DNA from 3 places in the Promicromonospora sp. NPDC023805 genome. Region 2 is predicted to be linked to each of the others. Evidence: riboswitches for the same ligand, from Rfam matches in the RefSeq annotation. Region 2 holds a riboswitch; each other region holds the start of a gene.

Evidence for each region. Region 2 has a riboswitch for thiamine pyrophosphate ahead of thiC (phosphomethylpyrimidine synthase ThiC). Riboswitches for the same ligand answer to the same signal wherever they lie in the genome.
Region 1: it holds a riboswitch for thiamine pyrophosphate, as region 2 does, so the genes downstream of both, thiD (bifunctional hydroxymethylpyrimidine kinase/phosphomethylpyrimidine kinase) here and thiC (phosphomethylpyrimidine synthase ThiC) in region 2, are expected to answer to the same signal.
Region 3: it holds a riboswitch for thiamine pyrophosphate, as region 2 does, so the genes downstream of both, AB0F70_RS15610 (thiamine-binding protein) here and thiC (phosphomethylpyrimidine synthase ThiC) in region 2, are expected to answer to the same signal.

The regions. Positions count from the first base shown of each region.
Region 1 is NZ_JBFAAH010000020.1:44,453-51,405, reverse strand. Features, by position in the region: gene AB0F70_RS19115 (hypothetical protein) at 1-1,989, shown strand, start outside; gene AB0F70_RS19110 (aspartate aminotransferase family protein) at 2,095-3,504, shown strand; TPP riboswitch at 3,612-3,708, shown strand; gene thiD (bifunctional hydroxymethylpyrimidine kinase/phosphomethylpyrimidine kinase) at 3,698-4,594, shown strand; gene dxr (1-deoxy-D-xylulose-5-phosphate reductoisomerase) at 4,700-5,869, opposite strand; gene AB0F70_RS19095 (RyR domain-containing protein) at 5,883-6,953, opposite strand, start outside.
Region 2 is NZ_JBFAAH010000002.1:286,052-293,004, reverse strand. Features, by position in the region: tRNA gene AB0F70_RS04765 (tRNA-Tyr) at 1-36, shown strand, start outside; tRNA gene AB0F70_RS04760 (tRNA-Thr) at 271-343, shown strand; tRNA gene AB0F70_RS04755 (tRNA-Met) at 431-507, shown strand; gene rpmG (50S ribosomal protein L33) at 592-762, shown strand; gene AB0F70_RS04745 (MaoC family dehydratase N-terminal domain-containing protein) at 769-1,254, shown strand; gene AB0F70_RS04740 (MaoC/PaaZ C-terminal domain-containing protein) at 1,251-1,673, shown strand; gene AB0F70_RS04735 (peptidoglycan recognition family protein) at 1,772-4,024, shown strand; gene AB0F70_RS04730 (C39 family peptidase) at 4,123-5,406, opposite strand; TPP riboswitch at 5,578-5,683, shown strand; gene thiC (phosphomethylpyrimidine synthase ThiC) at 5,678-6,953, shown strand, end outside.
Region 3 is NZ_JBFAAH010000014.1:142,817-149,769, reverse strand. Features, by position in the region: gene AB0F70_RS15615 (Gfo/Idh/MocA family oxidoreductase) at 42-1,022, shown strand; TPP riboswitch at 1,145-1,269, shown strand; gene AB0F70_RS15610 (thiamine-binding protein) at 1,364-1,657, shown strand; gene AB0F70_RS15605 (ABC transporter permease) at 1,654-2,427, shown strand; gene AB0F70_RS15600 (ABC transporter substrate-binding protein) at 2,424-3,452, shown strand; gene AB0F70_RS15595 (ATP-binding cassette domain-containing protein) at 3,449-4,174, shown strand; gene AB0F70_RS15590 (isopentenyl transferase family protein) at 4,342-5,088, shown strand; gene AB0F70_RS15585 (TIGR00730 family Rossman fold protein) at 5,085-5,639, shown strand; gene AB0F70_RS15580 (amino acid ABC transporter ATP-binding protein) at 5,697-6,527, opposite strand; gene AB0F70_RS15575 (amino acid ABC transporter permease) at 6,514-6,953, opposite strand, start outside.

The DNA of each region.
Region 1 (6,953 bases), on a different contig from region 2:
CTGTGGTCGCAGGCGAGCGACGCCCTGCAGTACACCTTCCGGCACGGACGGATCATCGTCCCGCTGCGCGCCTTCGTCGAGACCTGGGCGACATGCCGCGACAGCGCACCCGACGACGTCTGCCGGGCGGAGGGCGACGCCGTCGCCGTGCTGCTGCGCACCCTCATCACCCAGATGCACACCTCGGCCGCCCGCAGCGCGGGCAGCCTGGCCCGGCTGGCCGACGCCGCCGCGCAGGCCGGCGACCGGTGCGGCGACCTGCTCCGGGCCGCCCGCGCCATCCCGGACCCGAGGTCCCCGTTCCGGCGTGCGCTCGTGCCGCAGGCGGTGACCCGCATCCGGTACTTCCGCGCGCTGGCGGAGGCCGCCGGGGCGGCCGACGACGCGATGTCCGGCAAGCCCGCACGGCTCGCCCCCGCGCTCGAGGGGCTGCGGGCCGCCGAGACCGACCGGCACCTCAACTACATACTGGCCAGCGAGCTGCGCGCCTACCGGATGCACCTGACGGAGCTGCATCGCAACCTCGACTCCCCCTGGCTCACGCTCGACCGGCTGCGGACCGTCTACATCTACCCGTTCGGCCTGCGGGACGTCAGCCCCACCGCCGCCGTGGCGGCGATCCGGGAGCTCGCCGACCGCGACGAACGGCCCGAGCTGCTCGGCGTCCAGGCCTTCGCGGTACGGGGTCGCCTCAAGATGGACGACGTCTGGGCGAGCGTCGACCGGGCCGCCCGCCCGTACGGCGGCGTGTCGCTGTCGATGCCGAACGTGCGCCTGGAACAGCCCGACGGTTCGTTCATCGCCGAGCTGTCCTGCGACGTGCGGTTCACCGAGTTCGGCAACCACTACGTCCGGTTCCGCTACTCGGCGCGCGAGCAGTCGCCGCAGCAGGTCCGGGATGCCCGGTTCCGGCTGTCCAACCTGCACGCCGACATCCGGGTGCGCTGGGTCTCGCCGGACGGCGCGCCCGTCGACGTCGACCACGCGGGCAGCCCACCGCCCGAGCGCCTGTTCGACCTCGCCGACCTGCTCCAGCGCGCCACCACCGACCTGGTCCGCGAGGGCACCGAGATCGCCCAGGGGCGTGCGCACGTGGTCACCACCGTCTACGAGGCGAGCCGCGGCCTGGGACCCGCCGCGCCCCGGGCGGAGCGCACGCCGGTCGACATGGGCGACGAGCTGCTCGCCGCGTTCGGCTCGCAGGTGCTGCTCCAGCCGGTCTCGTACGGCACCGCCACGCTGTGCGACTGGACCCTGCGCCAGCGCAACCCCGTGCTGCTGGAGGGGGTGCGGCACCTGGGCGACGTCGTCGCGGTGGCCACCAACTCGACGACCGTCGCCCTGGTCGGCACCGCACACTTCAAGATCTCCCAGTACGGCTCGCTCGCTGAGTTCGTCGCCAGCCTGAACGGGCTGTTCAGCGCGTGGAACGCCACTCTTGCCGACCACCTGCGGATCGTCGCGACGATGCTCGCCGACCACGACGTCAACAACGGCGCCGACCTCGCCGAGCGCAAGGAACGGCTCACCCGCGAACAGCTGCGCCTGCACGAGTTCGCCTCGGAGGTGCGGGCCACGCTGACCACCATCACCTCGCCCACGTTCCTCGCCTCCGCCCTGGAGTCCAGGATGCTGAACCAGCTGCTGCAGGCGGCACACTTCGAGCAGCAGGCTGCGGTGGTCACCGAGCGGCTCCGCGAGCTGCTCCAGGAGCCGATCGCCGCGCGGCTCGCGGCCCTCGAACGCCTGCACGGCGACCGGGAGCGGGCCGCCGAGGCCAAACGCGAGCGCGGGCGCCGTCGGCTGATGGACGGCACACTGTCCGCCATCACCGTGTTCGCCGGTGTCTACGCCCTGATCGGGACCGTCCAGGTCGCGCTGGACGCCGACCTGATCGGCCCGCTGCAGGCGGTCACGGCCACCGCGCTGGTCACCATCGGCGCACTGGTGACGGGCGTGGCGGTATTCAACTGGACGAGGGGGCGCTGACGCACTCCGGCATGCCAGACAGAGCGCTCGGGTAGCCTGCCCGTCTGACGCGTTATGGCCTGCTGGCCAGTCGGCCGCGACGCCACTCCACGACAGGGGAGAACGATGACCGAAGTCCCCGCGCCCACCTCGAGCGCACCGAACATCACGCCGCGCGGAACGGTGCGGGACGACGCCGCCCGTCGTCACCTCTGGGGGCACTTCACGCGGCAGTCCGCGTGGGACTCCGGTGTACCCACGCTGGTCCGCGGCGAGGGCCACCACGTATGGGACGCGCAGGGCCGCAAGTACATCGACGGGCTGTCGGGACTGTTCGTGGTCCAGGCCGGGCACGGCCGCCGGACGCTCGCCGAGGCCGCGGCCAAGCAGGCGGGCGAGCTCGCCTACTTCCCGCTGTGGTCCTACGCGCATCCCCCGGCGATCGACCTGGCCGAGCGCCTCGCCCATCACGCCCCGGGCGACCTGAACCGCGTGTTCTTCACGACGGGCGGCTCGGAGGCGGTGGAGACGGCGTTCAAGCTGGCCAAGCAGTACTGGAAGCTGCAGGGCAAGCCCGGCAAGCACAAGGTGATCTCCCGGTCCGTCGCCTACCACGGCACCACCCACGGTGCGCTGTCGGTGACGGGTCTGCCGGGCCTCAAGGAGCCGTTCGAGCCCCTGGTCCCGGGCGCGCACAAGGTGCCCAACACCAATATCTACCGAGCGGCCGAGGGACTGCGCGACGATCCGAAGGCGTTCGGCCGGTGGGCCGCCGACCAGATCGAGACGCTCATCGAGATGGAGGGGCCCGGCTCGGTGGCCGCCGTCTTCCTGGAGCCCGTGCAGAACGCCGGCGGCTGCTTCCCGCCGCCGCCCGGATACTTCGAGCGGGTGCGCGAGATCTGCGACAAGTACGACGTCCTGCTGGTCTCGGACGAGGTCATCTGCGCGTTCGGCCGCATCGGATCGATCTTCGCGTGCGACGACTTCGGCTACGTGCCGGACATGATCACCTGCGCCAAGGGCATGTCGTCGGGCTACTCCCCGATCGGCGCGTGCCTGGTCTCCGACCGCGTGTTCGAGCCGTTCGCCACCGGGTCCACGAGCTTCGGCCACGGATATACGTTCGGCGGGCACCCGGTCTCGGCCGCGGTCGCCATGGCCAACCTCGACCTCTTCGAGGCGGAGGACCTGACCGGGCGGGTCAAGCGGAACGCTCGGGCGTTCCGGACCACCCTGGAGCGGCTGCACGACCTACCGATCGTGGGCGATGTGCGCGGCGCCGGGTACTTCTACGCGATCGAGCTGGTCAAGGACAAGGACACCCGGGAGACCTTCGCCGGCGACGAGGCCGACCGCCTGCTGCGCGAGTACGTCACTCCGGCCCTCCTCGAGGCAGGCCTGTACTGCCGCGCCGACAACCGCGGCGACCCGGTGGTGCAGCTCGCGCCGCCGCTGACCGTCGGGCAGACCGAGTTCGACGAGATCGAGGAGATCCTGCGGGGCGTGCTGAGCGAGGCCTGGTCCAAGCTGTGACCTGGTCGGGCGGCCGCGCGCTGCTCCGCCGGCCGACGGCGCATGATCGACCTGCTCGTGGACGGACCGCAGCACAGGGCCGGACGGACCGCTGGGTAGGGTGGGGCCGAAATGGCGCGGGGCGCCGGGCACCAGCCCGGCTGAGACGTACCCGTGGAACCTGATCTAGGTAGTGCTAGCGAAGGGACGCCTCATGGGCTCACTCCTGCCCGACGACGCCGTCGTCCGGACCCGGCCGCCCGGACACCCCGCCGTGGCGCTGACGATCGCCGGCTCGGATCCCTCCGGCGGCGCGGGGATCCAGGCCGACCTGAAGACGTTCGCCGCGCTCGGCGGCTACGGCTGCGCGGTACTCACCGGGCTGACCGCCCAGTCCACGACCGGCGTGACCAGAGTGCTGCCCGTGCCAGCCGACATGGTGACCGCGCAGCTCGAGACCCTGTTCGCCGACGTAGCGGTGGACGCCGTGAAGATCGGCATGACGACGGACGCCGCCGTCGCCCGGGCCGTCGCGGCGGCGCTGCGGCACCTGCGGGGCGCCGGGCGCGCGCCCTACGTGGTGCTCGACCCGGTGATGGTCTCGACGTCGGGCCACCGCCTGCTCGCGCCCGACGCCGAGGCCGTGCTGCGCGACGAGCTGCTGCCGCTGGCCGACCTGGTCACGCCGAACCTGCCGGAGGCAGCCGTGCTGCTCGGCGCCGAACAGGCCCGGGACGACGGTGAGGCGGCCGACCAGGCGCGTGCGCTGCTCAAGCTCGGGGCACGGTTCGCCCTGGTCAAGGGCGGGCACCTGGTATCGGCGGAGTCGGTAGACCACCTCGCGGGTCCGGACGGCGTCGTCGCCCTGACCGCCCAGCGGATTCCCACGCGGAACACCCACGGGACGGGCTGCACGCTCAGCTCGGCGTGCGCCGTCCTGCGCCCCCGGCACGACGGGTGGGAGCCCGCCGTACGCATGGCGAAGGACTACCTGACGGAAGCCCTGCGCGCCGCGGACGACCTGCTCATCGGCGGCACCGGCACGACGCCCGGCCCCTGGCACGGCCACGGCCCGGTCGACCACAGCTTCGCCACCCGCACCCTCGGCTGATGGGTCGGTCGATCCACCCCTTCGAGGTCTAGGTTGCTCCGCTCTGAATCGTCTCAGAGCGGAGCAACTTAGGCCTCGAAGGAGAGGGACCGGGAGACGGCAGCGTCAGGCCGACTTGAGGAGCTCCGCCGCCCGGGCGCGGGCCCAGGCGTCGGCCTCCAGGACGCCCTCGACCGAAGCCGCGTCGCCGGCGTCCGTCGTCGCGTGCGCCTCCACCACCGCGGCCACCGTGTCGACGATGTCGAGGAAGCCGATGGCGCCGTCGTGGAACGCGTCGACGCACACCTCGTTCGCCGCGTTGTAGACCGCCGGGTGCGTGCCGCCGGCCTCGCCGACCTGCCGGGCCAGGCGGACGGCGGGGAAGGCGTCGTCGTCCAGGGGGGCGAACTCCCAGGTGGACGCCTGCGTCCAGTCGATGGGCACATCGACGTCGGGCAGGCGGTCGGGCCAGGACAGGCCCAGTGCGATCGGCACGAGCATCCGCGGCGGACCGGCCTGGGCGATGGTGGAGCCGTCGGCGAACTCGACCATCGAGTGGATCATCTGCTGCGGGTGCACCACGACGTCGATCGCGCTGAACGGCAGGTCGAACAGCAGGTGCGCCTCGATCACCTCGAGGCCCTTGTTCACCAGGGTCGCGGAGTTCGTGGTGACCACGCGCCCCATCGAGAAGTTGGGGTGCCGCAAGGCCTGCGCGGGGGTCACGTCGCGCAGCTCGGCGCGCGTGCGACCGCGGAACGGCCCGCCGCTCGCGGTCACGACGAGCTTGCGCACCTCCGACGCCGCGCCCGAGCGCAGCGACTGCGCGATGGCGGAGTGCTCGGAGTCCACCGGCACGATCTGACCTTCGCGCCGTACGGCGGCCTTGACCAGCGCGCCCCCGACGACCAGCGACTCCTTGTTCGCGAGCGCCAGCGTCGAGCCGGCGGCGAGCGCGGCGAGGGTGGGGCGCAGGCCCACGGATCCGGTGATGCCGTTGAGCACGACGTCGCTCCCCCGGCCGGCCAGCTCGGTCGCGGCGCCCGGTCCGGCGAGCACCTCGACGCCGTCGGCACCGGCCTCCGCGAGGAGGGTGGTCAGCGCGGCGCGTGCGGCGTCGTCGGCCACCGCGACGGCGCGCACGCCGAGCGACGCGGCCTGCCGGGCGAGGAGCGGCAGGTCGGAACCGCCGGCGGACAGCGCGTCCACGCGGAATCGCTCGGGGTTGCGCCCGATGACGTCGATGGCCTGCGTGCCGATGGAACCGGTGGAGCCGAGGAGGGTGACGCTTCGCATAGGCCCCATCCTGTCAGTCCTCGGCGGCCTGCTCGGCACGGCCGCGGCCGAACATCCGCCAGCCCTTGACCACGCCGCGGGGGTCCGGGGCGGGCTCGCCGGCGGCCTCCCAGCCGGCGTCGTCGGCGAGCGGGACCACGTGGAGGCCGAAGTCCGCGAGGATCACCGGGATCGCGCGGATGGCGGCGCGGTCCTTCTCGCGGTCCGCCTCCGACAGCTCGGCCCAGGGGCGCAGGTCCGGGTGCAGACGCCGGGCGTCGTCCCGCTGCGGCCCGTAGGTCCAGCCGGCGGCGGTCTTCTCGGCCATCCACCGCTCGTGCTCGTCGACGGCGCGGGCGTCGACCACGGGTTCGGGGATCCGGCCGTGCTCGCCGTCGCCTGCGGGTGCGACGGTGCAGCCCATCTGGCGGAGCCGGTCCGGGATGGCGCGCACCTGGGCCCGGTTCGCCGCTCGGAGGTCGTCGGACAGGTCGACCCACGAGACCATCGCCGGGGTGCTCTCCCAGGCCACGCCGCGGGAGCGCTGGTTGCGCAGGTAGGTCAGGTGGGCGGAGACGGCCATCAGGTCGTAGACGTCGTCGTGCACGAGCACGCCGGGCGCGGTCGCCCTGCGCAGCAGCGTGCCCGGTTCGACGACGTCGAGCCGCCCGCCGAGGTCGTCGAGGATCGCGCCGTCGTGGGTGCCGAACAGGCCTCCGAGGCCCGCGAGGCGGTTGAGGCGGAGCACGACGGCGCCCTCGCCGGCGCGCCAGAGGTCGCTGTCCCGCAGCGCGTGCCGGAGCGCGTCCACGTCGTCGTCATGGCACACGTAGACCCGCTGGGGCGTGCCGATCGCGCGTACCTCGGCGAACGTCTCGACCGGGACGAGCCTGCAGGCCGCCCGCACGCTGGGCCAGCGTGCCCGCAACGCCTGCGCGGCGGCGCGCGCACCGGGGCCGACAAGGGTCACGGTGAGCGGTTCGCCGCCGGACGCGATCTCGACGCTCCGCAGCCGCGCGAATGCGACGACGAGCGCCCTGCCGAACGTGCCGTGCCCGACCACCGAGATGTGCGGCGCGGCGCCGCGGGCGACGGTCCGGTCACG
Region 2 (6,953 bases):
GCACAGCCTACGGGGGTTCGAATCCCTCATCCGCCACCGCGACGAGCAGGGCGTCATCCTCAGGGATGGCGTCCTGTTCTCGTTCCCGGCCGAGATCGAACCCGGTTCTCGAGGTCCCTCTTCCGCCGTGGCGTGGCCGAACGGCTGTAGACCGACAGCCCGGGACCAGTCCCTTTTGCGCCCGGTGCGCAGCCTGGCGAGCAGGGCGGCACAAGTCACACCCGATTCGATTTCACGCCAGGCCGGAGGGCATGTAGAGTCTTCCTCGCCGCCCCGATAGCTCAGTCGGCAGAGCGTCTCCATGGTAAGGAGAAGGTCAAGGGTTCGATTCCCTTTCGGGGCTCTGTGATCGACGCGGGGTCGTCCGTTTCTCTCAGCAGTGATACTGGTGAGGGAACAACGGCGGACGGCCTCGCGTTCAGTCACGCGCGGCGGGGTAGCTCAGCTGGTCAGAGCGCACGACTCATAATCGTGAGGTCGCGGGTTCGAGCCCCGCCCTCGCTACCAAGCAAGTACATCCGTTCGGCGTCCCTATGCCGGACGACGAGAAGACACATGGCGCCTCCCTCTCGAGGCGCGGAGGTGAGAGCCATGGCAAGCAAGAGTGCGGATGTCCGCCCGAAGATCACGCTCGCATGCGTGGACTGCAAGGAGCGGAACTACATCACCAAGAAGAACCGTCGTAACGACCCTGACCGCCTGGAGCTGGCGAAGTTCTGCCCGCGCTGTGGCAAGCACACGTCGCACCGCGAGACTCGTTGAGTTTTGGTGGCGAACGCTGACTTCGAGGGCCGGGTCTACCCGGCCAACGCTCCCTACTCCGTAGGTCGCGAGAAGATCCGCGAGTTCGCCAGTGCCGTCGGAGCCACGCACCCCGCGCACCACGATCTCGTGGCGGCGCGGGGTTCTGGCTATCAGGACCTGGTTGCTCCGCCGACGTTCGCCGTCGTCGTCGCGCAGCGCGCGGAGTCGCAGTACATCAGCGACCCCGAGGCCGACATCGACTTCTCCCGTGTGGTGCACGCGGACGAGCGCTTCACGCACCACCGCCCGATCGTCGCAGGCGACGAGCTGACGACGGTGCTGCACGTGGACCGGGTCGTCTCCCGGGGGGCCATCAGCATGGTGACCACCCGCTGCGAGATCTACGCGATACCGGAGAGCATCCAGGTGCCGTCCCCCGAGGCCGACAGCCTCGGCGAACCCGTCGCCACCGTCACGTCCACGCTGGCGATCCGAGGTGCGGACGCATGAGCCGCCCCGACATCGCTGACCTCGCCGTGGGCGACGTGATCGGCACGCGCGCGGTCACCTTCGACCGCGCGGCGCTCGTCCGCTACGCGGGTGCGAGCGGCGACCTCAACCCGATCCACTGGAACGACAAGTTCGCAGTGGGCGCGGGTCTGCCCGGCGTGATCGCGCACGGCATGCTCACCATGGGCACCGTCGTCGGCCTGGTCTCGGACTGGGCGGGCGACCCGGGGGCCGTCGTCGACTACCAGACGCGGTTCACCAAGCCTGTCGAGGTGCCCAACCCGGGTAGCGCGTCGATCGACGTCATGGGCACCATCGGCGCGATCGACACCGAGGCCGGCACCGTCCGCGTGGACCTCGCCGTCACCGTCGACGGGGCAAAGGTCCTGGGCCGCACCCAGGTGCTCGTCCGCCTCTGACGCTCCGGCGACCCGGTTCCAGGTCTTTACTTCACATGCGCCCCCGGATCGGGTGTGATTCTCTCGTCCCCATGTATGGCCGACGAGAGGATTTCCGCGTGACGTCACGACGGCGCAGCACAGCCCTGGCCGCAGCGGCCGGGCTGCTTCTTCCACTTATACCGCTCTCGGCGGCCGACGCCGCCCCGGCGGCCGCGCCCGACGGCGGTGTGGTCGCGTGCACCGCCGTCCTTGCCGCGGGCTCGCTCGACGAGGCGTTCTCGGCGGCGGCCGAGGCCACCGGAGTGCCGCAGGACCTGCTCAAGGCCGTGTCCTACATGGAGTCGCGCTGGGACCAGCACGCCGGCCAGGTCAGTGCCGACGGCGGCTACGGCGTGTTCAACCTCGCGAGCGACCACGCGCCCGGCCATGCGCACGGCGACGGCCTTCCGCTGTCAGAGATCATCGACAAGGAGGGCCCGGCGCGCGAGGGCACTCCCGAGCTCGTCCTGGCGGCCCGGCTCACCGGACTCAGCGAGGAGACCCTGAAGTCCGAGTCACGGGCCAACGTGTGCGGTGGCGCGGCGCTGCTCGCGTCGTACCAGGCCCAGGCGATACGCGACGGTGCCGTCGACGCCGAGCCGGCCGGGACGACGTCGGCCAGCCTGGGGGAGTGGGAGAACGCAGTGTCCCGCATGAGTGATGTCGAGGGTTTCGCTACACGGGTGTACACAATCCTCAGGGAGGGCGCGGGCGCGACCACTCCCGCCGACGGGGCGGCGATCCTCACGGGTAACCGGGACGTCGCCGTGCCGCGGGCCTCCAGCACGAGCGACCCGGAGACCGACTGCCCCGAAGAGCTCGGCTGCGAGTGGCTGCCCGCGCCCTACGAGAAGGCATCCCCGGACCTGCCCGACAACACCGACAGATTCGGCAACCACAGCCAGGCGGATCGCACGGGCGACGGTGGCCCGTCGCTCGACTACATACTGATCCACGACACCGAGACCGCCTACCAGCCCACGGTGAACCTGGTGCAGGACCCGACCTACCTGGCGTGGAACTACACCCTGCGCTCCTCGGACGGGCACGTCGCGAACCACCTCGACCCGGCCGACGTCGGCTGGCACGCGGGCAACTGGTTCATGAACATGCACTCCATAGGCCTGGAGCACGAGGGCTGGGCCGGCACGGGTGCCTGGTACACGGAGGCGATGTACCAGGCGTCGGCGGACCTCGTCCGGTACCTGGCGGCGGAGCACGGCATCCCGCTCGACCGGGCGCACGTCATGGGGCACGACCAGGTGCCTGGCACCCTGCCCGGGTCCACGAAGAACGTGCACTGGGACCCGGGCCCCTACTGGGACTGGGACCACTACTTCGAGCTGCTCGGCGCCCCCATCGGCGGTGACCTGGAGACGACGACGAACGTCACGCCGGGCGACGTGGTCGAGGTGCGCACGGGGTACGTCGACAACCCGAACACCGTGACGGGCTGCGAGCAGGCGTCGCCGGGCTCGGGCGCGTGCGTAGCGGGTGCCGGGACGAACTTCCGGTACCTGCACCAGTCGCCGTCGGCCGACGCGCCGCTGGCGAAGGACCCGGGCTGGAAGCCGGACGGGTCGAACGGGACCACGTACGCGAGCGACGTGAGCGCGCGCGTGCAGTCGGGGCACAAGCTCGTCGTCGACCAGGTGGAGGGTGACTGGCTGGGCGTGTGGTGGGCCGGTTCGCTGGCCTGGCTGCACAACCCGGCCGAGCGTCCGGTGGTCGTGCCGGCGACGGCGAAGACGGTCACCGTCGCGGGCGACGCCCCGGCGCCGGTCTTCGGCAGGGCCTACCCGGAGGCGGCGGCCTACGAGGAGCACCCGGGCGTCCCGGTGCAGCCGGTCACGCCGATCGAGTACCGGGTGGGCGTGGACCAGACCTACGCGGTGGCGGATGACCACGTGGCCTCGGACTACTTCCGGGCCGCCACGTTCGACGGTACGGGCCCGGGCGGCCGCACGGTAGTGCGCGGCGACGACGTCTACTACCAGCTCTGGCTGGCGCACCGGCACGTCTTCGTCAACGCGGCCGACGTCGAGATCCACGATCCCGTGGTGGCGGACGTGACCGGGCCGAGCATCGAGGGCCGGGCCAAGCCGGGGAAGGTCCTGCGCGCGGACGCCGGCACGTACCTCCCGGGCGAGGTGGACGTGGAGTACCGATGGCTGCGCGACGGCGAGCCGGTGCGCTGGGCGAAGGGTGACCGGTACCTGGTGACGGGCCTCGACCGGGGCGCTGAGCTCACCGTGCAGGTGACGGTCTCCGCGGACGGCTACACGTCGGCGACGTACACCTCGGCCCCGACGCAGGTCCCGCGGAGGTAGAACCAGGGCGAGACAGAACTGTGGCGAGGTAGAACCAGAAGTTCGGGTTCTACCTCGCCACAGCTATCTCGCCACAGTTCTACTTCGCGGGGCTGGGGTTACCAGTTCTGCGTGACGCCCGGCATGTTGCTCGGGAGCTTCACGTTCTTCGGGTGGTAGACGTACGTGACGCCGTCGGTGGACGTCTGCCACACCCGCTCGAAGTTCTCCCGCGTGTACACGACCCGAACCTCGTCGTTGCTCGCCTTGTTCGGGTCGTTGATGATCGGGTCACCGTCCGCGGTGAACCCGACCAGCACGACGAGGTGCCCGGGGGTGCTGTAACCCGCCTCGGGCATCTCCGCCTCGTCGAAGTTGATCGAGAAGGTGAGCGGGATACCCGCCTCGATGAACTTCTCGGCCTCCGCGAGGGAGCGCAGCCGGGTCACGAACGACTTCAGCCCGAACGTGCTGGCGTAGGCGGCGTTGAACGGCCAGTTGCCCGCACCCTCGTACGCGTAGTCCCAGGTGTTGATCGCGGCGTAGTCGACCTGCGGGTCGCCGTTGGGCGCGACGATGTCCTCCAGCTCCTTGGCCGGCACCTCGCGGCCGTAGGAGTAGATCACCATCGTGGACGACGTCGGCGAGCACCACACCTGGCCGCCGCCCCCGAACTCGGGGTACTCGCCGCGGTGGATGTTCTGGCTGTACTGCGGGACGTCGAGCGACACCTCGCGCCCGAGCGTGAAGTCGCTGGTGCCCGTGTAGTGCTCGTCGGGCAGGTTCTCGTTGGTCATGGTGCTCACCGACGCCAGGCGCGGCGAGACCTTGGCGCCCTGCGGCCGGTACAGCCTGGCCCGGGTCTGGAACGCGTTCGGCTCGAAGCCCGCCCTCGCGACGAACGTGTCGGTGAACAGGGCGGCGTCGGTGTCGCCCTGGCCGTTCAGGGAGGTGCGGTGGATGTCGCCGACGCGCCCGTTGGCGGGTGCGAAGTCGTCGCCAGACGCCCAGCGGCCCATCACGAACCACTTGGTCCAGGCCCCGTCAGCCTTGCGGCCGCGGAACTCCACCTCGACCCAGGTGCCCGTGGGGGTGTCGGCGTTCCAGGAGGGCACGGCCTGCTTGATCGGGTACCCGGTCTCGACGACGGGCGAGGTCCACGTGCCGGTCTCGTACGTGACGGGCGTGCCGTCGCCGTACGGGTCCGTGTAGTCCACGAGGTCACCGCCGCGGGGCAGGATGAGCCCGCCGTGGACGTCGAACCGCAGTCCGTCGCGTTCGCCCGCGAGCAGCTCCCGGCGCCCGTCCCACGAGGTCAGGGTGATCTGGTTGTCCGACGCCGTAGGGCTCACCTCAGCGCCCGCCGCCGACACCGCACCCGCCACGATCCCTGTTTGAACCACGAGAGCCCCCGTAGCCGCCAACGCGAACGCCCTCGTTCGCAGGTTGTTCCGTACCGGCATTCCAGCCTCCATGTCCCGGGCTCCCTGCTGGGGTGAGCGAGCCGTCGGGCCTTGCTTATCACGGTGGGCGGCGGGGCAGAAGGAAAGTGCCGGACAGTGCTAACCTCGGCGGCGATCCCACGGGTGCCTCACGCAGGGGCTGAGATCGGGCTGTACGGCCCGGGACCGTTGAACCTGTCCGGTTAACACCGGCGTAGGAAGCAGGAGTCTCATGATGGAGAAGTCCCAGTCCCGCACGCTCGCTTACCAGTACGAGCGCGACCACGAGCACGACGGCGGGTACAGCACACCGCAGGACGACACAGGTCTCCGGGTGCCGGTCACGGAGATCACGCTGGCGCCGTCGCCCGACGGCGCCCCGAACGAGCCGGTCCGGGTCTACCGGACGCAGGGCCCCGGTTCCGACCCGGTCCGCGGCCTCGCGCCGGCCCGCGAACCCTGGGTCGTGGCGCGCGGAGACACCGAGGAGTACGACGGCCGCCATCGGGCACTGGCCGACGACGGGCGCGGCGCACTGCGCCGCGGTGCCGCCAGCCAGGAGTGGCAGGGAGAACGACGTCGGCCCCGCCGGGCGCTCCCCGGCCGGACCGTGACCCAGATGCACTACGCACGCCAGGGCGTGATCACGCCCGAGATGCGGTTCGTCGCGGTGCGCGAGGGCTGCGACGTCGAGCTGGTGCGCAGCGAGGTGGCCGCCGGCCGGGCGATCATCCCGAACAACGTGAACCACCCGGAGTCGGAGCCGATGATCATCGGCAGGGCGTTCCTGGTCAAGGTCAACGCGAACATCGGCAACTCCGCCGTCCACAGCTCCATCGCGGAGGAGGTGGAAAAGCTCGAGTGGGCCACCAAGTGGGGCGCCGACACCGTCATGGACCTCTCCACGGGCGACGACATCCACACCACGCGCGAATGGCTCATGCGGAACTCGCCGGTGCCCATCGGCACCGTGCCGATCTACCAGGCCCTCGAGAAGGTCGACGGCGACGCCGGCGCGCTCACCTGGGAGATCTACCGCGACACGGTGATCGAGCAGTGCGAGCAGGGCGTCGACTACATGACGGTGCACGCGGGCGTGCTGCTGCGATACGTGCCGCTCACCGCCGACCGGGTCACGGGCATCGTCTCGCGCGGCGGGTCGATCCTCGCCGGCTGGTGCCTGGCGCACCACCAGGAGAACTTCCTCTACACGCACTTCGACGAGCTCTGCGAGATCTTCGCCCGGTACGACGTCGCCTTCTCGCTCGGCGACGGCCTGCGGCCCGGATCGCTCGCCGACGCGAACGACGCCGCGCAGTTCGCCGAGCTCGACACGCTCGCCGAGCTGACGAAGCGGGCCTGGGCCTACGACGTCCAGGTGATGGTCGAGGGACCTGGACACGTCCCGTTCCACCTGGTGCGCGAGAACGTGGAGCGGCAGCAGGAGCTCTGCGACGGCGCCCCGTTCTACACGCTCGGCCCGCTCGTGACCGACATCGCACCCGGGT
Region 3 (6,953 bases), on a different contig from region 2:
TCCACTTCGGCGTATTCAGCGCTGGCACTACGCTCGAACGTATGACACACCTGCGATGGGGCATCCTGGCGGCCGGCGGGATCGCCTCGGCCTTCACATCAGACCTGAACGACAACGGCTTCACCGTGCAGGCGGTGGGGTCACGGTCCCTGGAGAAGGCGCGCGCCTTCGCCGACCGCTTCGGCATCCGGACGGCGCACGGCTCGTACGAGAACCTCGTGAACGACCCCGAGGTCGACATCGTCTACATCGCCACGCCGCACCCGATGCACGCCGAGGCCGCGAAGCTCGCGCTGGAGGCCGGCAAGCACGTGCTGGTCGAGAAGCCGTTCACGGTCAACGCCGCCGAGGCGCGCGAGATCATGGAGCTCGCCGAGGAGAAGGGCCTCGTCGCGCTCGAGGCCATGTGGACCCGGTTCCTCCCGCACATGGCGCGCGTGCGCGAGATCATCGCTTCCGGTGTGCTCGGCGAGGTCCGGACCCTGATGGTGGACCACACCCAGGACCTGCCGGACGACCCGGCGCACCGCATCAACGACCTGGCACTCGGCGGCGGCTCGCTGCTCGACCTGGGCATCTACCCCGTCTCGTTCGCCTGGGACCTGTTCGGTGAGCCGCTCACCGTGCAGTCGCACGCGACGTTCAAGGAGACGGGTGCGGACGCCACCATCGCCACGATCTTCGGTTACGACGGCGCCCGGGTCGCCACCACCATCTCGGCGTCGGACACCAAGGGCCCCAACCGGGCCTCGATCCTGGGCACCGAGGGACGCATCGAGATCGACGCCGTCTGGTACAGCCAGACGACGGTCCACGTGTACGACGCCGAGGGCACCGAGACCGAGACGTTCACCGCCGAGATCACCGGCCGCGGCATGCAGTTCCAGGCCGCCGAGGCCGAGCGCCTGGTCGCGGCCGGCGAGCTCGACAGCCCGCTCCTCCCGCGCGCGGAGACGGTAGCGATCATGGCGACGCTGGACACGATCCGCGAGCAGATCGGCCTGAAGTACCCGGGCGAGTAGCCCCACTGCCGGCACCCCCTTCGAGGCCTAGGCTGCTCCCTTCTGAACCGTTTCAGAGCGGAGGAACCTAGGCCTCGAAGGGGGTGCGCTTCCGGATCTGCCGTGCGGAGATGTAGCGTGTGCTCGCCAACGCGGGGAGCTCGGGGTAGCCGGGCTGAGAGGTATGGCCTGGGCATCGCGCCCGACGCCGTCGACCCGATCACTTGAACTGGGTAATGCCAGCGGAAGGACGTGCCTGACGGCGCGGGCGTTCGGTCGATGCCGTCCCCGAAGGGGGACGCGGCGGCGCCTCTGTCAGGAACCGGCGACCTCTGGTGTGCCCGTGCACGGAGGTCGCACACATGCTCGCCGAGATCCAGGTCTCTCCCCGCCCCAGCGGCACGCCCGACGCGAAGTACGCGTACGTCGACGCCGCCATCGCCGTCATCCAGGCGTCCGGACTCACCTACGAGGTGGGCGCCATGGGCACGTTCGTCCAGGGCAACCCCGATGAGGTGTGGGCGCTGCTGCGCGCCGTCCACGAGGCGACGATCGAGGCGGGCGCCGAGGGCGTCCAGTCCAACATCAAGGTCAGCGAGACCGCCGACGCCGGTGGTCCCACCATCTCGGAACTCATCACCAAGTTCCGGGCGTGAGCACGGGCGTTCGGCGGTGGGGGGCGCGGCGGGTGATCGCCCCGCTCCTCACCGTCGTCGTCCTGCTGGCCGTCTGGGAGGCGGCGGTGCGCCTGACCGGCGTGCCCGAGTTCGTGCTGCCCGCGCCGTCGCAGGTGGCGCTGACCGCCGTCGAGGTGGCGCCGCTGCTCGGCCCGCACGTCCTGACGACGCTCACCGAGGCGGTCGCCGGCCTCGTGCTCGGCACCGTCGCGGGCCTTGTCCTGAGCATCCTGGTCACCGCCTCGCGTGTGACCGGCGACGCCCTGTACCCGCTGGTCGTGCTGACGCAGACGGTGCCGGTAGTGGTGCTCGCGCCGCTGATGATCCTGTGGACGGGCTTCGGCCTGCTGCCAAAGATCGTCCTGGTGGCGCTCACCGTCTTCTTCCCCGTGCTCGTCTCGGCGGTGGGCGCGATGCGCGCCGTCGACGCCGAGCACGCCGACATGGTGGCCGGCCTGGGCGGCACCCGCCTGGACCAGTTCCTGCTGGTCCGACTGCCGGCGTCGATCCCAGGGGCGCTCGCGGGCCTGCGGGTCGCCGCGACCTACGCGGTGGGCGCGGCAGTGGTCGCCGAGTACCTCGCCGGGCAGTCCGGGCTCGGCGTGTTCGTGCAGCGGTCCCGCAAGGCCTACGCCGTGGACCAGATCTTCGTGGGCGTCGTCCTGATCGCCCTGCTGTCCGGCCTGTTCTTCGCCCTCGTCGCCGTGCTCACGCGCATCGCGACGCCGTGGCAGAGAGGAAAATCATGAAGCACTCCCCGACCTTCCTCGTCCGTTCGGCGGCCCTCGCGGCGGTAGTGCCCCTGGCGCTCGCCGGCTGCGGCACGTCTGCCGGCGGCCCGGCGTCCGACGGCGATCTCCGCAAGGTGACCGTCGTGCTCGACTGGACGCCCAACACCAACCACTCCGGCCTCTACCTCGCCCAGGCCGAGGGCTGGTTCGAGGCCGAGGGGCTCGACGTCGAGATCATCGAGCCCGGCGAGACGTCCGGGCTGCAGCTCGTCGCGGCCGGCCAGGCCGACTTCGCCTACTCCGTCGCGGAGGGTCTGGTCCCGGCGCGCGCGGCGGGGGCCGACGTCGTCTCGGTGGCGACGGTCATCGAGCACAACACGTCGTCCCTGATCAGCCTGTCGGACGACGGCATAACCCGCCCCCGCGACCTCGAGGGCAAGCGCTACGGCTCGTACGAGTCCGACCTGGAGAAGGCGCTGATCAGCAAGCTCGTGGAGTGCGACGGCGGCGATCCCGCCAAGGTCGAGTTCACACCCCTGGTCAGCGACGACTTCCGGATCGGCCTCACCGAGGACCAGTTCGACACGGCATGGGTCTTCGACGCGTGGGACACCGTCCGGCTGGGTGAGGTCGACGGCCTCGACGTCGAGACCATCGCGTTCCGCGACCACTTCGACTGCATCCCCGACTGGTACACGCCACTGGTCGCGACGTCCCGTTCCCTGCTCGACGACGAGCCCGACGTCGCGCGCGGATTCCTCGCGGCGCTGTCGCGCGGGTACGACGAGGCGGCCGCCGACCCCGACAGTGCGGCGCAGGCACTGCTGGAGGCGGCGCCCGAGCTCGACCCGGAGCTGGTCGAGGCGAGCGCGCTGTGGCTCGGCCCGCAGTACGCGTCTGGCGACTGGGGCACGCAGCGGGCCGAGGTGTGGGACGGGTTCGTCTCGTTCCTCGAGGAGGAGGGGCTCACCGAGCCCGGTTTCGACACCGACGCGGCGTGGACCGACGAGTTCCTCCCGGGCGGGGCGGGCGACCAGCCGTGAGCGTGCTCGCCGCACACGGGCTGAGCGTCCGGTTCGGTGACGTCGCCGCGCTGGAGGGCGTGGAGCTCGCGGTGGAGGACGGCGAGTTCGTCGCCGTCGTCGGGCCGTCGGGGTGCGGCAAGTCGACCCTCCTGCGCGCGCTCGGCGGCATGCTGCCGCCGGGCGCGGCGGTCTCCGGCACGCTGCGTGTCCCGAGCCTGCCCGACGGCGGAGCCGCCACGGCCTGGATGCCCCAGCGGGACGGGCTGCTGCCGTGGCGCCGGGCCTGGTCCAACGCGCTGCTCGGCGCCCGGATCGCCAGGGTCCCGCGGCCCGACGCCGAGGCGCGCGCCGCCGAGCTCTTCGAGACGTTCGGCCTGAGCGGCTTCGAGCGGGCCTGGCCGCACGAGCTGTCGGGCGGCATGCGGCAGCGGCTCGCGCTGCTGCGGACGTGCCTGGCCGGCCGGCCGGTGCTGCTGCTCGACGAGCCGTTCGGCGCGCTGGACCCGATCACGCGGCGGCGGATGAACGAGTGGCTCGCGGGGGTCGGGCTGGCCGGCGGCCTGGTCGAGGGTTCGGCTTCCGGCGTCGGGCAGCGGGCGGTGGTGCTCGTGACGCACGACGTGGACGAGGCGCTCGCCCTGGCCGACCGCGTGGTGGTGCTCAGCGCACGGCCGGGCCGGGTGGTGCTGGACGCGGCGGGCCCGAGCCGGGCCGAGGTGCTGGCTGCGCTGGAGTACTGAGCGGTCTAAGGGATCACACCCCTTCCCTGGTCAGTAGCAGTCGATCAGGTGCGTTTGATACCGAATGTTCACTTTTGTGCTACCGAATCTTCGCTTTCATGCTGGGGGCTCCTGCTCTACTAGAGGCAATCTAGTTGCCCCAGTCAATCAAAGGATGAACGGTGAAAATGTTCGGCAGCCCGGTCTCGGCAACTGTTCATCTCATCGCGGGACCCACCGGGGTCGGTAAGAGCGATGTGGCCTCGGGCCTGGCCCTGCGTACCGGAGCTCCGGTCGTTGTGGCGGACCGCATCCAGTGTTTCACCGACCTTGCCACCACCAGTGCCAGGGCCGGCGCCGAGGTGTCCGGCGTCCGACGGGTATGGCTGGGCGATCGCACCGTCGCCGATGGCGACTACTCCGCCGAAAGGGCCGTGGACGTGCTGGTGGAGACGGTGAGTGAGCTGAGCCGTACGGCATCGTCGGTGATCGTCGAAGGAGGGTCGATCTCGCTCCTGACAGTTCTGGCTGCTCGCCTGCCCAGGCTTCCCTGGGATTTCACTGTTCAGTTGTTGGCCCGCCCAGCGGACAACTCCCAGTACCTGCGCGCACTCACCTCGCGTGCGCACGTCATGCTGCGCCCGGAACCGCCGCTGCGCAGTCTCCTGGACGAGCTCGCGGAACTGTGGAGAGATCCCGCGAAACGTCCGTTCGCCGCCTCGGTGAACGGCCTGGAGGCCGTGCTCGAATGGTGTGACAAGCACTCTCTGGACCCGCAGGAAGCCACCATCTCCCATGTTCCTGAGGGCCTGCTGGACGAACTTGCGTGTTTGATCGCGCTGCGGCACGCCGAGCACGGAGCGGATCAGGAGAAGGCGTTCTCCGAGCTCTTCTCCGACCTCTCGATGCAGCTCCCAGCAAGGCTTGGCTCATGAACAGCGTCACCGTGTTCTGTGGAGCGGCGCCGGGCCGGGACCGCACCCACCTGCATACCGCCGCCCTGTTGGGCCGTGAGATCGCCGAAGCCGGGCTGCGCCTCGTCTACGGCGGCGCGTCCATCGGCCTGATGGGTGCTGTCGCGGACGCTGCTCTGGAAGCCGGCGGCAGCGTCGTCGGCGTCATCCCCGAGAGCTTCCCCCGGGAGATTGCCCACCAAGGTCTGACCGAACTGCACTTCGTCCCCAACATGCACCGGCGCAAGGCACTCATGGGCGAGCTCGGCGACGCGTTCGTCACCCTGCCCGGCGGCCTCGGCACCGCCGAGGAACTCTTCGAGGTCCTCACCTGGGCACAGATACGCCTGCACAGCAAGCCGTGCCTCCTGCTCAACCACGGCGGCTACTACGACCCCCTGCTTACGTATCTGAGTCACGCCGCGCAGGAGGGCTTCGCCGACGCGGCGGACATCGAACGCCTCGTCGTCTGCCATGACCCCGCCGAGGTGCTCCGTCACCTCACCGCCCTCCGGCAGCCCGCCGCCCGCTGAGCCACTCGGAAGAACTCTGCACAACCTGGTCTCGACGGGCTCGACCAGCGGGGTGGGTTAGTCGAGGGGGTGCAGGATCCGGTCGAGGAAACGGCGGGTGCGCTCCTCGGCCGGGTCGCTGAAGATCTGTGCGGGAGCGCCCCGCTCGACCACCACGCCGCCGTCGAGGAACAGCACCTCGTCCGCGACCTGGCGCGCGAACTGCAGCTCGTGCGTCACCACGACCATGGTCCAGCCCTCGTCCGCGAGCTCCTTCATCACGGTCAGCACCTCGCCAACGAGCTCGGGGTCGAGGGCCGACGTCGGCTCGTCGAACAGCAGGAGGTCCGGCTCGAGCGCCAGCGCACGCACTATGCCGACGCGCTGCTGCTGCCCGCCGGACAGCTCGTGCGGGTAGGCGTCGCGCTTGTCCGCGAGACCGACCCGGGCCAGGAGCTCCTCGGCGCGGCCGATCGCCGTCGCGCGGGGGATCCGCTTGACCTGCGTGGGGCCTTCGATCACGTTCTCCACGACCGTGCGGTGCGGGAACAGGTTGTGGTGCTGGAACACCATGGCGGAGCGGTCGCGCAGGGCGGCGCGGTTCGCCTTCGCCAGACGGGCGCCGGCGCGCCGGGCACCCCAGCCGCCGCCCGCCGCGGCGGCCTGGGCGCCGAAGTCGATGGTGGGCCCGCCGTCCAGCTCCAGCAGCCCGGCGTCGGGCGTCTCGAGTCCGTTGAGCGAGCGCAGGACCGTCGTCTTGCCGCTGCCCGACGCGCCGATCAGTGCGACCACCTCGCCGCGCTGGACCTGCAGGTCCACCCCGCGCAGCACGTGGTTGCTGCCGAACGACTTCTGGATGCCGCGGGCGGTCAGGAGGTTCGTGATCGGGGCGTCCTCAGTGCGCGACATACCGGTCCAGCCTCTTCTCGATAGCGTTCTGGCCGGCGGCGAGCACGGTGCAGATCATCCAGTAGATCAGGGCCGCCTCGGCGTAGATCAGCAGGAACTCGTTGGAGGACGCGGCGATCTCCTGCGCCTTGCGGAACATCTCCGTCACCAGGATGACGACGGCCAGCGACGAGTCCTTGACGAGCGAGATGAACGTGTTCGACAGCGGAGGCACCGAGACGCGAGCGGCCTGCGGCAGGATGATCCGGCCCAGCGTCCTGGCCGGCGACATGCCGACCGTCCAGCCTGCTTCCCACTGCCCCTTGGGCACGGACAGGATCGCCGCACGGATCACCTCCGCCGCGTAACCACCGACGTTCATGGAGAACGCGATGATCGCGCTGGGCCACGGTTCGAGCCGGATGCCGAGCTGCGGCAGGCCGTAGA